2 regions of the Leifsonia sp. KNZ13-11D genome follow, and region 1 is predicted to be linked to the other one. Evidence: riboswitches for the same ligand, from Rfam matches in the RefSeq annotation. Region 1 holds a riboswitch; the other holds the start of a gene.

Region 1 (7,387 bases):
TCCTTCCGGGCGTGGCGCTGGTCCCGCTGGCCGTGCTGTTCATGGGCTACACGCAGTCGATGGAACTCGGCGTGGTCGTCTTCGGCGCTGTCTGGCCCGTGTTGCTGCAGGTGCGGCTGTCCGCCCGCGAGATCGACCCCATCCTGATGGATGTGCGCCGCACACTGCGGATGGGCCCGGTCGCCACGTTCGCGAAGATCATCCTGCCCGCGGTGACGCCCGGCATCATGCTGGGCGTGGTCATCACCGCGCCGCTGACCCTGGTGCTCGCGCTCGTGGTGGAGATCAGCACGCAGGTCTCCGGCATCGGAAAGCTGCTGGAGGACGCGCAGCAGACCTTCCTGTCGGCGCAGGTCTTCGGGCTGATCGTGATCGTGGGCGTCATCGCCCTGGTCGTCAACGGGATCCTCGCGCTGATCGAGGCCCGGCTGCTGCGGTACCGGCCGCCGGCGGAGTGATCCGCGTCAGCGCGGGTGCGGGTGTGCGTGCGCGTCCGGGTCGATGTCGGCGTCGGCGAGCAGTTCGCGCAGCCGCGGGTCGGAGTCGAGCCCCAGGTAGGACGCGAAGGTGGCCAGCGCCCCCAGTTTGCTCTCGTCGGTGAGCGTGCGGTGGAACTGGAACACTTTCTCGTGCACCTCCAGGTCGATCGCCCGCAGAAGCTCGATCCCCTCCGGCGTCGCGCGCACCAGGATGACACGCTTGTCGGCGTTCGTGCCGTACCGCTCGAGCAGCCCGTCCCCCTCCAGCTCGCGCACCAGCCGTGAGGTGAGCGCCGGCGCGATCGCCAGCCGCTCCGCCAGCGTGGACACCGACAGCGGCTCATCCGCCCCGAACACCTGCAGCAGCGCCTGGTGCCGCAACGGCTGCAGCCCCGCCGCCACCGCCTCCCCGTCGAGCAGGTGCAGGATGCGCCGCATCACGTACCGCCCGTGGGCGATCGCGCGCACGTGCGTTGCGAAGTCGGCCTCGCGAGCCTCACCCGCACCGCGGGACCACACCCGTCCCGGCGGGAGGTGCGCCTCCTCCTCGTGCGGAATCGCCGCCTTCGCGGTGCGACCGGCGGCCGCAGCGTTCGTCCCCGAGGTGCTCGCCATCTCATCCCATCGATTAGTGACCGTAGTCAATGACCTAGAGACACTGTATTCGACGCGGGCGAACGCAGGCACCAGGCCACGACGTGGGGCCACGGTCCGTAGCCGTCGTCCGGGGTGATGTGCCCGGCCCCCTCCACGACGGTCGGCCGGATGCCGAGGGGCTCGCCGTACATCCCGGCCGCACCGGAGGGGTTGTAGGGGTCCGCGTCCGAGCAGAAGACCGCGAGCTCCTCCGTCGCGCTGGCGCGGACGGCCTGGACGTCCAGGCGGTCGATCACGAAGGAGGCGGCCTCCGACGGCAGCCTCTCCGAGGCCGGTGGTGAGACGAGCAGGACGCGGCGGACGGGAGGGACTGCGCCGCGTGCGGCCGCGTGGAACCAGAGCAGGCAGGACAGCGAATGGCAGACGACGGTCGTCTGATCCGGGTCGAGCGCGGCCAGCTCGCGGCGGAGAACCGTCGACCACTCGTCGAGCTCTGGAGCATCGGGGGAGGGGAGTGCCGGATATCGGACCTCGTGGCCGCGCTCGACGAGCGCGGCGGCAAGGAGGAACTGCCAGTGCTGCGGCGGTCGCCGGTTGCCGAGTCCGTGCAGGATCAGAAAGCCCTCCGTCACACCGCACACACTAGTACGCAGGTGTCAGGCGCAAGACCGGCCGGGGTCCGATCCGCACCCGTTCGCGGCCTGCCCTAGTGGTGGAACAGCCGGAGGCCTGTTTGCACGTGTGTGATGCCGTGCGCGCGTGCTGCGGCCTCGACGTCCGGGGTCCGGGCCGAGCCGCCCGGTTCGACGATGGTGCTGACGCCGTACTCGGCAGCGTGCTCGACGTTGTCCGTGAACGGCAGGTAGCCGTCGGAGACGAGCGTCACGCCGGTGAGTTCCTCGGCCCACTGCTCCCGCCAGCCCGGATCCCCGTACAGCGCGCGGGCGTCGCCACCGAACAGGCGGCCGAACTCCTCGAGCTGGGTGCGGGTCATCTCGTTTCCCGCGAACCGGATCTGCCAGTTCAGCCGGTCCTGACGCTTCATCCCCGGCACGACGGGCAGCTCCCGCACGGCCGGGTGCCGGCGCAGCCACCACACGCGAGCCTTCCCCCTGCCAGACGGACGCAGTCGACCCGGTTCTGCTGACCGGCGCCGACTCCGACGGCGGCGCCCTCGCGGATGAGGGCGACGGAGTTCGATTGCGTGTACCGGGCGGCCGCCATCCCGACCAGCGCGTCGAGGCGCCCACCAGGATCGGGCAGCGCCCGCGCCGGTAGCGCTGCCGCGAGGTCCGCGGTGTCCCGGTCCTGCTCGATCGTCGCTCCGAGCACGTCCCGCCGTTCCCGCGCCGGCACGTCACGGGCCGGGGACGCCTCGAAGACGAGGAAGCGTCCCGCCCGCTTCTCCCGCAGCACCTCCACCGTTCCCGGTTCGAAACCGGGGGCGATCAGCGCGTCGGCGATCACCGTGCGAAGAAGGTTGGCGGTCTCGACGTCGACGGGTCGCGACAGCGCGATCACGTCGCCGAACGACGACTTCGGGTCGGCGTCCCGGGCTCGCACGTACGCGGACGCGAGCGGCCCCGGATCCGACACCCTCCACGTCTCCGCCGCCGTGTCGTCGACCCGACCGGCGACGGCCACGCCCGCCGGCGACACGTGTTTGAACGACGCGGCGGCAGGCGATCCCGTCAGCCGGTCGACGTCGCTCGCGAGCGCGAAGGCATTGAGCGCGTCGAGGTAGTTGATCAGCGATGGGTCGCCGTTCACTGTTCTCGGGCCGCCCGAGAGCAGGTCGGCGGACTGGTGCGGATTCATGCCATAGCGCACGGGGGTTCCCATCTCGTCGGATCGATGGGCACCCAGGCGGACGATGCCGGTCACGTGCTCCCCGCCGGTCAACCCGGCCACGCCAGTCGCACACCCAGACTAACCGCCGGCTCAGTGCAGCGCTGCGGAGTAGCCGCCGACGAACTCACGCCGCCCGGAGGTGAGGGTGAAGCGGAGCAGATGCCACGCGCCGCCCGGGCCCCCGAGGCCCCGCGCGACGGATTCCGCATCCAGTCGCCGGAGGTCGAGGAGCCGGGCGAACGCCTCCGGGAGCGCCTTCTCCAGCGGTGTCTCGGTCTGAACGCCGGCCTCGCCGATGCGGTCGGGGCCCAGCTTCTCGATCAGCTGACGCGCCCCGCCGGGTCTGGCGAGCGTCCCGGCCAGTTCGCCGCTCCGGTCGCCCAGACGCTGCAGCAGCGCACGCGACCCGACGATCGTGGTCCGGCCGTCCTCACGGAAGGCGGTCAGGAGGTGGGTCTGATCGCCGAGGTCGACTCCGACCCGGATCTCCTTCGTGGCCGGCGCCTCCATCCCGGCGACGGCATCCGGGGGGAGGAATCCCTGCAGGAGCGGCATCACGGCTGTTCCGCCGTGCGTGACTTCCAGCGTCGCGCCATCCGGCACCAGACCGCCCAAGCCCATCAGGAGGGGCTGCAGATCCGCGTCCGGGGCGAGGATCTCGAGGTTTCGCTGCCCGACATGGCGGTTCTCGTTGACCAGGAGCGGCCCGTGGTAGTCGTCGGCGGGGCAGGTCGCGCTCGCGATCATGCACCAGTGCCCGAAAGCGCCCTCGGCCACCGTCCACGGCGCGTCCAGTTCGACGACGGCCACCGACCCGGGGCGGGTGCGGTCGTCCAGACGGTCGACCATCCGGCCGCCGACGAGGTGCTGCTCGTAGTAGGGGTCCGAAGCATTGCCCGCGCCGATGAATCCCGGCTCCACCACCCACACCCGCACGTGGACGCCGACAGCGGGCAGCAGTCCCAGATTCCACACGCGGACGAAGACGCGGTAGCTGCGCCCGGCCTGAGCCGTCGCCTCCAGGCGTGCCGGATCGAACGGACCGGTGTACGCGGCGTCGAGCAGGAGAATGTCCGGCGACTCCCAGCAGACGGTGGGCGGCCAGAGCGGCCGCTGCCCGCGATCGCCCGGCGACATCGCCCGGATCAGCAGGTAGGGGTAGACGTCCTCGCGGCGCGGCCGGTGCTCGCGGGAGATCGAACGGGCCTGTTCCTCCCACTGCCGAGCACGGTCGGGGTCGGGCTTCCACCCTGCGTCCGGGTCCGGGAAGTCCGGCTTCCGCGGCGGCGCGCCGACCGGATCCGCGACGGTGCCGCCCTGCTCCGCCAGCTCTTCCGGTGTCAGTTCGGGATGCTCCGGGCGCGGCGGAAGCCGATCGTCGTCCACGTCATCCCTCCCTCAGCCAGCGTCGCCACTCGCTGTCGGTGAACGGCTCGTGGCCCTTCGACGGCAGGCATGCGTCCGGCGTCTGCGGCCCGGGCGGCGGAACCACGGCCCGGGTCAGATAGTGCACGGCCAGATCGCGGGTGGGGTCGTAGAGGCGCGTGCCGGCCGGCGGGTCGCCCGCGACGAACGGGGGAGCGTCGGTGTCGGGGTGAAGGAACTGGGGCGGCGTGCAGGGCTGGGTGTAGGCGAACCCGGTCGTGTCGGTGATGTACTCCCACTCCCCGCGTGCCGGATGGGCTGCGTCCCGACCGAGTCCGTGCCTGTCGAAATCCCAGCAGTGCCAGGCGTACCCGCGATCGCTGTCCAGGTTGAAGTCGCTCTGCGGGAATTCGTCACCGCTCTCGCCCGCCATGATCGTGACCAGGTACGTGCTGTAGTCGATCGGACCACCGAGGTGCTTGTCCTGAGGCAGCAGATCCTCAAGCTCGGAGAAGGTCTTGGCCGGAGACCCTGCGTCCGAGAGGCGTTCCCGCGCCTCGTCGCTGCCCGGCAGCCCGGACAGCAGCAGCCGGCTGTCCTGCATGACCAGGTAGGGCCCGACATGGGTCCGCGAATCCTCCCGCGGGACCCCGTCGCCCTTCTGGTTCACCAGGGGGTAGCGCCACGGCGCGACCCACTCGCTGGGCTTGAACTCGGTGGCGTCGCCGGCATACGGCAGGCGATGGGTCAGCCCGAGGGCGGACGTGATGTCGATGTCCGAGACGTCGTCCGGGTCGTCGCGCACGATGTTGCGCGGGTAGCCGCGGTCGATCCCGAACGAGGCGCCCGAATGCAGGCGGCCGGACGGTTCGGTGATCACCATGGCCTGCACGCCCGTGCCGGTAGGGTCATCCAATGCGGAGGCGATGCTGAACGACCCGCTCGCCGCACCGAGGGTGACCAGGCCGCCGTCGATCTCCTCCGGCTTCGGCATGAGGAAGCCGGACATCACGAGCGCGCGCCGTGCCAGCAGGTACAGGTTCCAGAGCGGCACGACCAGGCCGTAGTAGAGCGCTTCCCGCGCGGGGAAGGTGAGCGGGTCCAGGATCAGCCCGGGCAGGATCGTCGCCAGCCAGAGGGCGACCTGCGCGAGGTACACGGCCCACGCGAACAACGCGAGCAGCAGGTCGAGCAGAGTGAACGAGTCGTCGTCGTCCACATCCGCGCCGTTCGAGTCGCTCACTCCGCTGCCGCCGCCGCCGGGCGGGGTGGGGAAGGAGTGGTCGGTGAACACGTCCGGCGGTTCCGGCGCCTGCGGGCTGAGCGCGTCCTTGCAGGTGATCTTGAGGTACCCGTAGACGATCGTCCACATCTGCGCCATGGCGTCGGCGTTCGGACGGCCGTCCGGCAGGCCCTGCGCATCCGTCTCCGAGTACGGCGGATCCTGGCTCAGGATGCGCGGGCCGTCCGGGTGCACGAGCGCCATCGCATCCGTCAGCGCCTGGACGAGGTGATCGGGGAGCCCCTCGGTGTCCTGGTCGAAATGGGCCCGGCGATGGGCGGCGCCGTTCGGCCCCTGCGACGTGTCGTATGCGGGGAATCCGGTGAAGTAGTCGAACCGCGGACCGTCGGCCCGGCCGGCGTACGGGGCGTCTCCCCGGTGGACGAAGGCGACGCGGAAATGCAGCGCGCTCAGGCCGAACTCCCCGTAATACGGGCCGCCGTTGACGGCGTCGTAGTTCTGGCTGTCGATGTGGCTCTCCACCAGGTGGTGCCGCTGCCAGTGGTCGCGGTACGGTCCGCCGGTCTTCGCGTTCGTGAACGCGTGGCCGGTGACGTCCGTGCCGCAGTGCGTCATCCACCCCACCGCGAAGGCCAAGCGCGCCTCCGCATCGTGGCGCTCGTCGTCGGTGGTCGCCGCCGCCAGCGCGTCGGAGGCCTGACGGTAGAGCACGTGGGCGAACTGGTAGGTGCGCCGGTAGTGGAAGGTGTCCGCCCAATAGAAGTCGGCGTTCCCGTAGCCCTGAGGCGCTCCCGAGGTGAGGACGCCGAACCAGTCGCCCATCGTCGCCAGGAGGCCCTTGAAGGCGGTCATCACAGCGGAGGTCAGCTCGTCGACGATCTGCCCGAGCTGGGCGGACAATCCGCCGGTGAGCTGCGACGCGAGCTGGGAGTTGTTGGTGGAGATCGGATCGATCCACTTCTCCCACTTCGCGACGAACTCCTCGTCGACCACGTCCCAGACATCGATCACCCACTGGATGACCTGCCGGATGACGACACCTTTGGTTCCCGCGAAGTCGGGGAGCATGTAGAAGAGGTCGGGGCCGAGCGCTCCGAGGGCGAGGTAGTTCCGCCAGGTGTGGCAGAGTTCGCCGACGCGCTGGGCCTCGGCGGCGTCGACCCCCCACCCGGGCGGGACGTTGCCCGCACGTAGCCGTTCGGCGGCCTGGTGGGCCACCTCCATGTGCACATACCAGCCGGGCATGGCCGCCCCCTCAGCAAGCGCGCGCCGGCCGGCGCGTGCTGGATCGTGGCCAGGCTAGCCCCGGGACCGCAGGCGTGGCTAGGCGGCTGTCGTTAGAGAGAAAGTCCGGCCGGATCACAAAACTTTTCCTGCAATATCGCGCAATTTGCTTCGCAGGCGATTACAGTGTTGGCATGGCGTTAGAAGCAGTCACCTCCGAGAAGGGCCGGACCACCCTGGCCACCATCGCGCAGGAGGCTCACGTCTCGATTTCGACCGTGTCGAAGGTGCTGAACGGCAAGAGCGGTGTCTCCGAGTCCGTGCGGGCGCAGATCGAGGGTCTGCTGCACGACTACGGCTACAACCAGCGGACGGCCAAGCAGGCCATGCGCCCCCTCATCGAGCTGGTGTTCTATGAGATGGAGTCGCCGGGGGTCTACGAGGTGATCAAGGGCGCCGAGCACGTCGCGCGCGCGAACGGCCTCGGTCTCATCGTGACGCAGAGCGGCAATCGGCTGCATCCCGCCGATGACTGGATCGATGACGTCGTGCGGCGCAAGCCCCTCGGGGTCGTGCTGAACTGCTCGGATCTCACCGCCTCCCAGAAGCGCCAGCTGCGCACACGGAA
Region 2 (7,387 bases), 780 kb from region 1:
CGGTGGTGGCCGTCATCCCGGTCGTCATCCTGTTCATGCTCATCGAGAAGCGCCTGGTGGGAGGGCTCACGGCCGGCAGCGTCAAGTAGCGGCCGGAGTCAACCCGTCCCCGGGGTCGGCGGTGGCGGGTACCATCCAAGAGGCGAAATCTGCAGGGATGGGACGATGACAGCGGGTACGACGAGCACGAGGCGGCAGGTCCTGACGGCCGCTCCGCTCCGCGTCCCCCGCCGCTTGCGGATCGCCGGGCGAGAGGTGCCGTGGTGGGCGGCCGTGCTGGTGCTGTACGCGGTCTCCCGCCTCCTCACCACGACGCTGATGCTCGCGCTGTTCATCACCGCGACGGCGCTGCACTGGGACTTCGCGAGCCCCCGGATGGACCCCAGTTTCTTCACCTTCTCGGGCTCGTGGGACGGCTCGTACTACAGCCAGATCGTGGAGCAGGGGTACCCCACCTCGTTGCCGCTCGACGCGGACGGATCGGTGCAGCAGAACCCGTGGGCGTTCCTGCCGCTCTTCCCGATCGTGGTGCGCGCGCTGATGTTCGTCACCGGACTCAGCTTCTACCCGGCCGGGTTCGTCGTCGCCATCGTCTTCGGTGCGGCCGCGAGCGTCGTGCTGTTCCGCCTGGTGGCCGCCCGCGCCGGTGTGTCCAGCGCGTGCTGGGCGACGGCGTTCTTCTGCTTCAACCCGCTCTCGTTCGTGCTGCAGATCAGCTACGCCGAGAGCATGTTCTTCTTCCTGATGTTCGCGGCGCTGCTCGCCATGATCCAGCGGCGGTACTGGCTGATGCTGCCACTCGGTGTGGCGGCGGCGTTCACACGGCCCGGCGCGCTCGCCCTGCCTCTCGCCCTCGGCATCGTCCTGCTGTTCCGGATGCTGCAGGCGCGGCGAGGCGGCGAGGGATTCCGCCCGCGCGAGCGGATGTCGATGCTCGTCGTGGGCGGCGCGATCGCGATCGCCGGGATGTCATGGCCGATCATCGCGGCGGCGGTCACCGGCACCGGCGACGCGTATGTGAGCACGGAGCTCTCCTGGTGGACGGGCTTCATCGGCAAGGTCGCGTTCATCCCGCTGACGCCGTGGTTCCTGCTCAGCTGGCGCTACCTGAGCATCCTGGGCGCGCTGATCGTCGTCGCCATCGTCGCCGGCTACAGCTGGATCCTCACCCGGCCGTCGGTGCGGGCGCTCGGCACCGATGTCGTCGCCTACGCGGCCAGCTACGGGTTGTACCTGTTCGCCGTCTTCCTGCCGCAGCAGAGCACCTTCCGCCTCCTGCTGCCGCTCGCCCCGCTCGCCGGGGCCCACGGTCTCACCCGCAGCCGCCGCGCGCGCAAGGCGACGCTGATCGCCTGCATCGCGCTGCAGCCGGTGGCGCTGGTGCTGCTCTGGTTCATCGGCTACCCCTGAGCGGTCGGAGCAGGGCCCGAGCCGTCGGAGCAGTGCCAGGTCGGAGCAGGCGCGGAGTCGTCGGAGCAGGCGCGGAGTCGTCGGAGCAGGCGCGGAGTCGTCGGAGCAGGCGCGGAGGTCAGGAGTCGATGGACTGCGGCCACGGCACCTCGGGCACCGGGCGGTAGCGGGTGCCCGCCGCATCCCAGTGCTCGGAGAGCCGGGCGACCCGCTCGACGAAGTCGGTGAGGTCGCGTGCCGCCTCCACCGGTTCGGTGTCGGCGGGGGCCGCCGACCAGCCGATCTCGGCGATCGCCGCGAGGCGGGGAAGCACCATGTCCTCCACCTCCTCGATCGTCGCGACGGTCTCGGTCCACAGCGGCGCCTCGATGCCCAGGATGTGCGCATCGCCCACGCCGGCCACGACGCGTGCCGGATCCCAGCCGAAGGAGCGGGCGAGGGTCGTGGGGGAGCCGGTCCAGTCCTGGCCGATCGGGTCGCCCTCCTCGTAGACGATGTCGAGGTAGGCGACGTCGGACGGCGAGAGGATGAGCGCGCCGCCGTTGCGCACGAAGGCGTGCGCGCGCTCGGCCGCCCGGTCGCGCGGCGTCGTGAAGTCCCAGTACTGGCCGACCGTGCCCACCGGCAGGGCGTCGGCCTTTCCGAGCTCGTGCCAGCCGATCGGCGTCTTCCCGTTCCGGGCCACTTCCGCGGCGGCATGATTCGAGAACGCGACGAAGTCCGCCTCCGGGGTGCTGAGGCACTCGTCGCCGCCGATGTGCAGGTACTGCCCCGGCGTCAGCGCCGCCACCTCGCGGATGACGTCGCTCACGAATCGCTCGGTGGTGGCGTCGCCGGTCCGCAGCGTGCTGAAGCCGACCTCCGAGCCGGTGTAGAGAGCTGGGGCCACGCCGTCCGGGTTGAGCTCGGGATACGACGCGAGCGCGGCGTTGGTGTGGCCCGGCATGTCGATCTCGGGCACCACGGTGATGTGCCGGTCGGCGGCGTACCGGACCAGCTCCCGGTACTCCCGCTGCGTGTAGAAGCCGCCGCGGCTCCCGTCGCTGCCGGTGGAGCCGCCGATGCGGGTGAGCTCGGGCCAGGACTCGATGTGGAGGCGCCAGCCCTGGTCGTCGGTGAGGTGCAGGTGCAGGTGGTTGACCTTGAGCAGGGCGATCGCGTCGATGAAGCGCCGGACCTCGGCCGGCGTGAAGAAGTGGCGCGCCACATCCAGCATCGCGCCGCGGTACGCGTACCGCGGGTGGTCGTGGATGCGCTGGGCGTCGACCGCGATCAGCTCGCCCTCCTGCGCCGCGGGCAGCAGCTGCCGCAGCGTCTGGACGCCCCAGAACGCGCCGGCCGGGGTGGCCGCACCGATGCGGACGCCTTCGGCGGCGACCTCCAGCGTGTAGCCCTCGGCGCTGTCCGAGCCGTCCTCGTGCGGTCCCTCGCCGGGTGCGATGACGATCGCGATGTCGCCGTACGCCGGCGGTTCGTCGACGATGTGGGGTTCGTGGCCGAACCCGGCGGCCAGGGCCGCAGCGAGAAGGCGGGCGACCGCATCCGCCCCGGGACCGGCGACGCTGATCCGTGCGGCGCCGGCGAGCACGAAGGGGGACGCGTCCGACGGGTCGGTGCGGACAGGGCGGGGCACGACCACAGGGCACTCCTCAGGGTCTGATCAGAACGGAGGAGGCCGACGTCGCCCGCCCCGCGAGGGGTCGGCCACAGCGAGTATCGCAGGGCTCCTCACAAACCCGCAAGGGTTCCGCCGGTCGCTCGCTTTGCTATGCTTGGCGCGTCGCGACTGGCGCTCAGATGGTCACCATCGGGGAGCGACACGGTATCTCGAGAACACGGATGGATGCGGCCGCGCGCCTGGGTCGCTACGGATTGGTCCATCCCTGTATGAAGGAGCCGGCAATGACCGATACCCTCCCCTCGACGTTCACCGCCCCTCTGGCGGAGGTCGACCCCGAGATCGCGGAGGTGCTGCAGCTCGAGCTCGGCCGCCAGCGCGACTACCTCGAGATGATCGCCTCCGAGAACTTCGTGCCGCGCGCCGTGCTCGAAGCGGTCGGCTCGGTGCTCACCAACAAGTACGCGGAAGGCTACCCCGGCCGTCGCTACTACGGCGGGTGCGAGTACGTCGATATCGCCGAGCAGCTGGCGATCGACCGGGCGAAGGCGCTGTTCGGCGCCGAGTACGCCAACGTCCAGCCGCACTCCGGTGCGTCCGCCAACGCGGCCGTGCTGTCGGCCATCGCGACGCCGGGTGACACCATCCTGGGCCTGGAGCTCGCCCACGGCGGCCACCTGACCCACGGTATGAAGCTCAACTTCTCGGGCAAGCTCTACAACGCCGTCTCGTACGGCGTCGACCCGGAGACGTTCCTCGTCGACATGGACATCGTGCGCGACAAGGCGCTCGAGCACAAGCCGCAGGTGATCATCGCCGGCTGGTCGGCGTACCCGCGTCAGCTCGACTTCGCGGCGTTCCGCGAGATCGCGGACGAGGTCGGAGCGAAGCTCTGGGTCGACATGGCGCACTTCGCCGGTCTCGTCGCCGCGGGCCTGCACCCGTCGCCCGTGCCCTACGCGGACGTCGTCAGCTCCACCGTGCACAAGACGATCGGCGGACCGCGCTCCGGCTTCATCGTCAGCCGCGACACGGAGCTCGCGAAGAAGCTCAACTCGAACGTCTTCCCCGGCCAGCAGGGCGGACCGCTCATGCACGTGATCGCCGCGAAGGCGACCGCGTTCAAGCTCGCAGCGACCGAGGAGTTCAAGGACCGCCAGGCGCGCACCATCCGCGGCGCGCAGCTCCTCGCCGAGCGCCTGACGGCCGACGACTCCCGCGCCGCCGGCGTGGACGTGCTCACCGGCGGCACCGACGTGCACCTGGTGCTCGCCGACCTCCGCACCTCGGAGCTCGACGGCCAGCAGGCGGAGGACGTGCTGCACGAGGTCGGCATCACGGTGAACCGCAACGCTGTGCCGTTCGACCCGCGCCCGCCGATGGTCACCTCGGGCCTCCGCATCGGCACGCCGGCGCTGGCGACGCGCGGCTTCGGCGACACCGAGTTCACCGAGGTGGCCGACATCATCGCGCTCGCGCTGCGTCCCGGCGCCGATACCCGCGCCCTCCGCGCGCGCGTAGACGCCCTGACCGCCGCCTTCCCTCTCTACCCCGGCCTGACCCCGTCCGGCCAGGAGGGCTTCCCCGTCGAGCTCCCCTCCTCGATCTGACCCCGCCCAAACAATCCCCGCCATCGAGTACACGATTTCTGCACGCTCGCACGGCGATTCGCGTGCAGTTTTCGTGTACTCGGCGGTGGGCAGGCATGTGTAAACGCAAGGAGATTCCGTGACCGCACAGATTCTGGACGGGAAGGCGACGGCCGCCGAGATCAAGGCGGAGCTGAAGGAGCGCGTCAGCGCGCTGCGCGAGAAGGGGATCGTCCCCGGACTCGGAACGGTTCTCGTCGGCGACGACCCGGGCTCGCAGTGGTATGTCGCCGGCAAGCACCGCGACTGCGCGGAGGTGGGCATCGCGTCCATCCGCCGCGACCTGCCCGCCGACATCTCGCAGGCCGAGCTCGAGGCGGTCGTCGAGGAGCTGAACGCGGACCCGGACTGCACCGGCTTCATCGTGCAGCTGCCGCTTCCGGGCCACCTCGACACCGACGCCATCCTCGAGCTCGTCGACCCGGCGAAGGATGCGGACGGGCTGCACCCGACGAATCTCGGCCGGCTCGTGCTGAACGTCAACCGCCCGATCACCTCGCCGCTTCCGTGCACGCCGCGCGGCGTGATCGAGCTGATGCTGCGTCACGGCATCGACATCCGCGGCAAGGATGTGGTGGTCGTCGGCCGCGGCGTCACCGTGGGGCGCGCCATCGGCTCTCTGCTGACGCGGCGCGAGTACAACGCGACCGTGACGTTGACGCACACCGGCACGCGCGACCTCGACGACCACCTGCGCCGCGCGGACATCATCGTCGCCGCGGCGGGCGTCGCGGGCCTCGTGACGGCGGACAACGTGAAGCCGGGCGCCATCGTGCTCGATGTCGGCGTCAGCCGGGTCGAGGACCCGCTGACCGGCAAGAGCGTCGTCGCGGGGGACGTCGCGCCCGAGGTCGCCGAAGTGGCCGCCTGGGTTTCGCCCAACCCCGGGGGCGTCGGCCCGATGACCCGGGCACTGCTGCTGCAGAACGTGGTGGAGTCGGCCGAGCGGGAGCTGGCGTGAGCGACACCGCCCGATCGCATCCCGCGGTCGAGCGCGTGGAGGCGGCCCTGCTCGCCGCGGGCGTCGAGCCGCGCGTCCGCTGGTTCGAGACGGCGACGCCGACGGCCGCCGCCGCCGCGGCGGAGCTCGGCGTCGAGGTCGGCGCGATCGCCAACTCGCTCGTCTTCACCCTCGACGGCGAGCCGCTGCTGGTGATGACCTCGGGCGCGCACCGCGTCGACACCCCGTTCCTCGGCGAGCGGCTCGGCGGCCGCATCCGCCGCGCCGACCCCGAGACCGTGAAGGCCGCGACCGGCCAGACGATCGGGGGCGTGGCCCCGCTCGGCCACCCCGCGCCGCTCCGCACCCTGGTCGACGTCTCCCTCGCCGGCTACCCCGAGATCTGGGCCGCCGCCGGCCACGCCCACACCGTCTTCCCGACCACCTTCGACGACCTCCTCCGTCTCACCCACGGCACCCCCACCCCCGTCACCCCCTGACCCCGCGCCCGGAGCCCCACCGTCGAGTACACGAAAAGTGCACGCGACGCGCCGTGCGGGCGTGCAGTTTTCGTGTACTCGACGGAGGGGCGTCAGCGGTCGAGGACGACGATGAAGCGGCGGCGGACGACGCGCTCGCCGGGCATCCCGCGCAGCTCGTCGAGGGCGGCGAGCACGCGATCCAGGATGCGCGGGCGCAGCGCCAGCTCTGCCTCGTCGGGCTGGTCGACAGTGCCCGCCGGGTAGTCCACGCCGGGGTCTGTCGACATCTCGACGTGCGCGCCGCGCAGCTCCCGCACGGGAGCGGTCGGGTCGTCGCGGAAGCGGATCAGCCGCTCGATGGTGGAGCGGAACTGCGGCAGGTCCCGGACGTACAGCCGCGCCGGCAGCACCGTGTCCCCGGTGAACAGGATGCCCGTCGCCCGATCGAAGAACACCACGGCCGACGGCTCGTGCCCCGGGCCGCCGATCACGTCGACGACGCGTCGGCCGAGATCGAACGGTACCGTCTCATCCGGCCACGAGCGGAAGCCGAAGAAGCCGATCACCTCCGCCGGGCTCGTGCCGACGACCGTCGTTCCGGGCCTGTCGCGCAGCAGCGCATCCCCCGCGATGTGGTCGCCGTGGGCATGCGTGTGCGCGACGACCAGCGGGTACGGCCGGACGAACACCGCAGGATTCCGCCGCAGCCATTCGGCGATCAGTCGCTCCACCGTCCCGCGCAGCGGGAACCGCTGCTCGTCGGTGGTGGCGCCCGTGTCGAGGAGGAGCGCCCGCTCGCGCCCGAACAGCAGGTACAGGAACGGCGCCTCCCAGTGCGACGTCTTGGGCTGCCGCACCTGGACGGTGTCCGGGTCGAGCCAGACCACATCCGGCTCGTTCATCCGTTCTTCGCTCACCTGTCACAGTCTCCACGCGCCGGGTGACCGGCAGGTGAACGGATGGAACGGAGGGAACGGATCGAACGGATCTCAGCTCTCGCGCAGCGCACCCTCCGATGCACGCACGGTGAACATTTCCGGCTGACCGAAGCCGTGCTCGGCGAACGCCCCGTCGAGCGCCACGAGCACGCGGCTGACGGTGTCCGTCGGCACGAGCGCGATCGCCGAGCCGCCGAATCCGCCCCCGGTCATCCGGGCGCCGATCGCGCCGTTCGCCTGCGCGGTCTCGACGGCGAGGTCGAGCTCCGGAATGGAGATCTCGAAGTCGTCGCGCATGGAGACGTGGGAGGCGTCGAGCAGCGGGCCGATCGCCTGCGGTCCCTGCTCCC

The links. Region 1 has a riboswitch for ZMP and ZTP ahead of ACR9Y5_RS01460 (hypothetical protein). Riboswitches for the same ligand answer to the same signal wherever they lie in the genome.
Region 2: linked by a shared signal. The riboswitch ahead of glyA (serine hydroxymethyltransferase) and the one ahead of ACR9Y5_RS01460 (hypothetical protein) in region 1 are both predicted to bind ZMP and ZTP.

The regions. Positions count from the first base shown of each region.
Region 1 is NZ_JBPGWU010000001.1:281,154-288,540, forward strand. It holds gene ACR9Y5_RS01440 (ABC transporter permease) at 1-458, shown strand, start outside; gene ACR9Y5_RS01445 (MarR family winged helix-turn-helix transcriptional regulator) at 465-1,094, opposite strand; gene ACR9Y5_RS01450 (RBBP9/YdeN family alpha/beta hydrolase) at 1,121-1,708, opposite strand; gene ACR9Y5_RS01455 (hypothetical protein) at 1,783-2,121, opposite strand; gene ACR9Y5_RS01460 (hypothetical protein) at 2,118-2,960, opposite strand; ZMP/ZTP riboswitch at 2,930-3,006, opposite strand; gene ACR9Y5_RS01465 (hypothetical protein) at 3,018-4,313, opposite strand; gene ACR9Y5_RS01470 (zinc dependent phospholipase C family protein) at 4,315-6,780, opposite strand; gene ACR9Y5_RS01475 (LacI family DNA-binding transcriptional regulator) at 6,954-7,387, shown strand, end outside.
Region 2 is NZ_JBPGWU010000001.1:1,064,745-1,072,131, forward strand. It holds gene ACR9Y5_RS05380 (carbohydrate ABC transporter permease) at 1-89, shown strand, start outside; gene ACR9Y5_RS05385 (hypothetical protein) at 166-1,410, shown strand; gene ACR9Y5_RS05390 (family 20 glycosylhydrolase) at 1,529-3,043, opposite strand; ZMP/ZTP riboswitch at 3,183-3,280, shown strand; gene glyA (serine hydroxymethyltransferase) at 3,313-4,638, shown strand; gene ACR9Y5_RS05400 (bifunctional methylenetetrahydrofolate dehydrogenase/methenyltetrahydrofolate cyclohydrolase) at 4,757-5,638, shown strand; gene ACR9Y5_RS05405 (YbaK/EbsC family protein) at 5,635-6,117, shown strand; gene ACR9Y5_RS05410 (MBL fold metallo-hydrolase) at 6,210-7,016, opposite strand; gene galK (galactokinase) at 7,089-7,387, opposite strand, start outside.